Regions from separate parts of the Caloramator sp. E03 genome, predicted to be linked through region 1. Evidence: a T-box and tRNA genes for the amino acid it is inferred to sense, from the RefSeq annotation. Region 1 holds a T-box; the other holds one or more tRNA genes.
The links. A T-box is a leader RNA that pairs with one kind of tRNA and senses whether it is charged. The one in region 1 lies ahead of leuS (leucine--tRNA ligase), so its partner is inferred to be a tRNA-Leu.
Positions count from the first base shown of each region.

Region 1 (3,152 bases):
ACTACTTACTACCCGCGGTTATATTTATGAAGGGGCCAACGGAGTAAAGACAGGATATACGATTAAAGCAAGGCATACTTTTGTAGGCTCTGCAAATAGAAACGGTATGAATTTACTTGTAGTATTTTTAAATAGCGATAAAACCTACTACAATGATGCTAAAAAGTTATTTGATTACGGTTTCAATTACTTTACAACAAAAAAGATTATAAGCAAAGATGAGCCAATAACTCAAATTAAAATTGAAAATAATGTATCAATCCCTGTATTTTGTGAAAAAGACTACTTTGTTACTTTGCCAAAATCTGCTCAGTTTGATGTAAATAAAAAAATAGTTCTAGATACTTCATATAAATCAATAACAAAAGGACAAGTAGTAGGATATGTAGAAATATCCGATAATGATAATAATATAGAAAATAAAATAAACCTTATTGCAGGAGAAAATTATGATTTTGGACCTTATGTTATAAAATCACAAGACAATAATAATTATAAAAAAGTCCTTATTAAAAAATACCTATATATACCTATAGGAATTTTCTTTAGCCTTTTCATTGCAAGAGGATTTTATATTAAATATAAAAAAAGGTCAGGTAAAATCTGACCTTTTAATTTAAGATATTATTGCAACAGCTTCAATTTCAACCATTGCATCCTTGGGAAGCTTTGCAACTTGAACTGCTGACCTTGCTGGCATCTTTTCGGTAAAATATGTAGCATAAATTTCATTAACAGCAGCAAAATCATTCATATCTTTTAAAAATACTGTTGTTTTGACAACTTCATTAATACTACTTCCAGCAGCTTCAAGAACAGCTTTTAAATTCTCAAGGCACTGTATTGCAGCAGATTTTATATCTTTGGAAACAATCTCTCCACTTTTTGGATCTATCGGTATCTGACCTGAAGTAAATATAAAATTTCCTACTTTTATAGCCTGTGAATAAGGACCTATTGCTGCTGGTGCATTTGAAGTATTTATAACTATTTTTTCCATTATCAAGCTCCTTTCTATTTTAATAATTATATTATATACCATTGATTTTTATAACACAATTTGTTAAAATACATTATAAATCTAATAAAGGCTTTGAATGGAAGTAGTAAGATATAAAAAGCTTGAGAGAGCTGCTGTATGGTGCAAAGCAGTGCTTTATATATCTGAACTCGTCCAGGAGCTGCTTAGATGAAACTTAGTAGTCTAAGCCGGTTTTTCCGTTATAATATCGAGTGGATAGTTTTTACTATCAATTAGAGTGGTACCACGGAAATTCTTTCGTCTCTAAATCGAAAGAATTTTTTTATTTTTACATATAGTTAAGGAGGAAAAAACATGGCAAACATTGAGTATAACCCAAAATTTATTGAGAAAAAATGGCAAGATATTTGGGATAAGGAAGAAGCCTTTAAAACAAGCTATGAAAAATCAAAGCCAAAATACTATGCCCTTGTTGAATTCCCATATCCTTCTGGTCAAGGGCTTCATGTTGGTCATCCAAGGCCTTATACAGCATTAGACATAATATCAAGAAAAAGAAGGATGGAAGGATATAACGTTTTATTCCCTATGGGTTGGGATGCTTTTGGACTTCCAACTGAAAATTTTGCTATTAAAAACAAAATACATCCAAGGATTGTTACAGAAAATAACGTTGCAAGATTTAAAAATCAGTTAAAATCTCTGGGGTACTCTTTTGATTGGTCAAGAGAAATTAATACTACAGATCCAAGCTATTATAAGTGGACCCAATGGATTTTCTTAAAACTTTTTGAAAAGGGGCTTGCCTATAAAGCAGAAATGCCTATAAATTGGTGTACCCAATGTAAAGTTGGTCTTGCAAACGAAGAAGTTGTAAACGGCGTCTGTGAGCGTTGCGGAGGAGAAGTTGTAAGAAAGGTTAAAAGTCAGTGGATGCTTAAGATAACCGATTACGCTGAAAAACTATTAAAGGACTTAGATTTAGTTGATTATATTGAAAAGGTTAAAGTTTCTCAAAAGAACTGGATTGGCCGTTCTGAAGGTGCAGAGGTAGATTTTAAGATAGAAGGTAAAGATGACATTATAAAAATATTTACAACTCGCCCTGATACTCTATTTGGTGCAACCTATATGGTTCTGTCACCAGAACATCCTCTCATAGATAAATATAAGAATATAATTACAAATTATGATGAAGTTTTATTGTACAGAGAAATGGCAAGTAAAAAATCTGATTTTGAAAGAACTGAGCTTTCAAAGGAAAAAACAGGAGTTCCTCTTAAAGGAATAAATGCAATAAATCCTGTAAACGGAAAATCCATTCCTGTTTGGATATCTGACTATGTTCTTATGTCTTATGGTACTGGAGCTATTATGGCCGTTCCTGCACATGATGAAAGAGACTGGGAGTTTGCTAAAAAATTTAATCTTCCAATCATTGAAGTTGTAAAAGGCGGAAATGTTGATGAAGCAGCTTTTACCGATACAGAAACTGGTGTACTCGTTAATTCTGACTTTTTAAATAACATGGAAGTAAAAGATGCAAAAGAAAAAATAATAGTTTGGCTTGAAGAAAAAGGCATAGGAAAAAGAAAAATTAATTACAAGCTAAGAGACTGGGTATTTTCAAGGCAAAGATACTGGGGAGAACCTATTCCACTTGTATATTGTGAAAAATGTGGTTGGGTTCCAATTCCTGAGGATCAGCTTCCTCTTACTTTGCCAGAGGTTGAAAACTATGTACCAACAGAAACTGGTGAATCACCTCTTGCTAATATTAGAGAATGGGTTGAAACTACTTGTCCAAAATGTGGTGGTTATGCTGAAAGAGAAACAGATACTATGCCTCAATGGGCTGGTTCCTCTTGGTATTTCTTAAGATATACTGATCCTCATAACGATAAGGCATTTGCTTCAAAGGAAGAACTTGACTATTGGCTTCCTGTTGATTGGTACAATGGTGGTATGGAACATACAACACTTCATCTTTTGTATTCAAGATTTTGGCACAAATTCTTATATGATTTAGGATATGTTTCAACACCAGAACCTTACCAAAAAAGAACTTCTCATGGAATGATACTTGGTGAAAACAACGAAAAGATGTCAAAATCAAGAGGAAACGTTGTAAATCCTGATGATATTGTTGAAGAATTTGGTGCTGATACCT
Region 1 covers NZ_CP040093.1:275,431-278,582, forward strand. Annotated here, with positions in the region: gene FDN13_RS01475 (D-alanyl-D-alanine carboxypeptidase family protein) at 1-607, shown strand, start outside; gene FDN13_RS01480 (RidA family protein) at 617-1,000, opposite strand; T-box leader at 1,085-1,290, shown strand; gene leuS (leucine--tRNA ligase) at 1,337-3,152, shown strand, end outside.

Region 2 (3,152 bases), 1.5 Mb from region 1:
ATTTGTCTGGAAAAACAGGATTGGTTCATATCTCGGAAATATCTGATACCTATGTGAAAGACATACGACAACATCTTAAAGAGAAGGACAAGGTTAAGGTAAAAGTAATTGGAATTGATGATGATGGTAAAATAAGCCTTTCAATAAGGCAGGTAAATCTGCAGAAGAAGTCTAATAGGCCAATTGAGATAGATTGGGAGTATGAAAAGAAAAAGACATCTGCGCTGTCCTTTGAAGAAAGGTTAGCTAAGTTTTTAAAGGATAGCGAAGAGAAGTTTCAAGACATAAAGAAGAATCAGGAATCAAAACGTAGTGGTGGATATTCAAGAAGATAAAAAGACGCTTAGATTAAGATATATATAAGCAGGGGGAGGGGAGAAAAGTATATACTCTAAAATTTAAAATAAAGCCTCCTCCTGATTTTTATAAATAATGCATGTAAAAAATTAACTAAAAAAATATGATTCATTGTATAATTAAATGCAACAGGTAAAAAATATTTAAACCATAGTGAAAATCATGTATGATATAGGTGACAAATCCAAACATACAGGAGGTTTTCACTATGGTTCATAAAAATAATTATAACACACCTATACGTTCTTTTAAACATCTGAAATCTTATGAACGTGGAGAAATTTTTGCCTTGCTTAAAGAAGGTAAAAGTATTCGTTATATTGCTAAAAAATTAGGACGAAGTCCAAGTACTATAAGCCGTGAAATTAAACGTGGTACTGTATCACAATTAAAAAGTGATTTATCTTATTATTCAAGTTATTTCCCTGAAACTGGGCAAGCTGTCTATAAAAATCACCGCTCAAATTGCGGAGCAAAAATTAAATTGGCTAAAGTAGAAACCTTTATAAAATTTGCAGAAGAAAAAATCCGTAAAAATAATTGGTCTGTTGATACTGTCGTTGGTTATTGCAAAACTGATCCTTCTTGGAAAGATGAGTTCATTGTTTCAACTAAGACCTTATATAACTATATTGATAGAGGATTTTTATCTATACGTAATATAGATTTACCTTTAAAAACACATTTAAAACCTAAAAAGAAAAGAATTAGGGAGAACAAACGCCTTTTAGGTAAAAGTATTGATTTAAGGCCTGAACAAATTAATTCTCGTCAAGAATTTGGACATTGGGAAATAGATACTGTTATAGGTAAAAAATCAGGCGATAAAGCTCTTTTAACTTTAACAGAACGTAAATCCCGTTATGAAATAATAATGCTTTTAGATAATAAAGATGCTAAGTCTGTTGATGATTCTATAAAGAGACTTATGGAAGTATATAAGGATAATTTTAAAAAGATTTTCAAGAGTATTACGGCAGATAATGGAGTTGAATTTAGTAATTTACAATTCATTCTTAAAAAATATGATGTTGAGGTATATTATACCCATCCCTTTTCTTCTTTTGAAAGAGGAACTAACGAACGACATAATGGTCTTATACGTCGTTTTATCCCTAAGGGAAAGAGTATAAAGGATATATCTATTGATACCATTAAAAGAATTCAAAATTGGATGAATACACTCCCACGAAAATTACTAAATTACAAAACTCCTGAAAAATTTTTTTACGAGGAATTATTAAAAATAGCCTAAATCATATTATGAATATTGTAGATGCCACTTGTGGTATGTCAAGGGTAAAGCTACGCCTGCTACGCAGCCCTTGACATACCCCTGCGTGACATATAGATTGATAATTAAGATGGATTTAAGGCTATTTTGACTATTTTTAGTCCTTATACTACATGATTTTTCACAGAGTGTTGCATTTATTATTGCAATTTAAGAACTAAAAAAATATTTAAAATTATGTTGACTTATAACTAAAATAGTTATATAATTTATATTGTCGCAAGGCGATAAGCCGGAGTGGCGGAACAGGCAGACGCACAGGACTTAAAATCCTGCGATCCCTAAAGGATCGTACCGGTTCGACCCCGGTCTCCGGCACCAATTCAATATCGCGGGGTGGAGCAGTTGGTAGCTCGTCGGGCTCATAACCCGAAGGTCGAAGGTTCAAGTCCTTCCCCCGCAACCAAATGGCGGCGTAGCTCAGTTGGCCAGAGCATTCGGTTCATACCCGAAGTGTCAGCGGTTCGAATCCGTTCGCCGCCACCATATACATACAGCACCTTGAGGTGTTTTTTTATGCTTATAACTATGAAGTTATTTATCATATAAAATAGCTTCATAGTTTTTTTAATACCTTTTTCTTCTTTTTTTACTCCTGTACTATGTGCTTTTTAATAGTATATAAAAAGATTTAAGTCGAAGAACATTTTTTGTAATAAAATTATATTAATAAATGTCATAACTTTTTTAAAGATAATGTATTCATAATGACAAACAATTTAGAATATATTTGATATAATAACCTCACATCTAAAATGTGAGGTGGTTATATGATGTACAAAGGAGCTGCTTTATCATATAAAAGATTTGATAGGGAATATAATGTTAATCAGAAGGAGAAACTGAATCTATATGCATATCAATACTTATTACTATATGTAGCTATGTTTTTTATATCAAGGGTTTTTCTGCTTAAGACGTTAATGCCCTTTGGTATAGCTTTTTTTTCAGCTATTTTTACGGTTCTTGATAAAAAAAGTACTCTTCTTTTAGGGATTATATCCATCTTGGGCTATCTTAGCACTTCCCAGGAGTATTTATCTTATAGCCATGTAATAACTCTTTTATGTTTAATGGTTTTAATGTTTTTTATAAAGGATAGCAAAAATAAAATATTAAAAATTTCTATTTTGGCTTCTTTGTTTAATATGATAAGCAGCATGTTCTTTCATATAAAGTATATAACAAAAGGATTTTTGGCTTATGATCTTTTTTTAGCATTACTTGAATCATTAATGATTTTGACATCATGCTATATATTTGCTTATGGTATGCCTGCATTCTTAAACAGTAAAAAAAGGAAGGTATTTTCAAAAGAAGAATTGATATGCTTTGCACTTTTATTTTCTGGTATAGTTTCAGGTATATGGGATATTAAATATTTTAATATGTCTTTAAAAAATATTATAGGATTTTTTCTAGTACTTTTTGCGGGTTATGTTAAAGGGGCAGAAACAGGTGCTACTATTGGTGCTGCCATTGGATTTATGATAAGTATATC
Region 2 covers NZ_CP040093.1:1,749,345-1,752,496, forward strand. Annotated here, with positions in the region: gene FDN13_RS08615 (S1 domain-containing RNA-binding protein) at 1-335, shown strand, start outside; gene FDN13_RS08620 (IS30 family transposase) at 566-1,612, shown strand; tRNA gene FDN13_RS08625 (tRNA-Leu) at 1,883-1,972, shown strand; tRNA gene FDN13_RS08630 (tRNA-Met) at 1,982-2,057, shown strand; tRNA gene FDN13_RS08635 (tRNA-Met) at 2,061-2,137, shown strand; gene spoIIE (stage II sporulation protein E) at 2,422-3,152, shown strand, end outside.
Region 2: it has a tRNA-Leu gene. The T-box ahead of leuS (leucine--tRNA ligase) is inferred to sense a tRNA for this amino acid. The anticodon was not compared.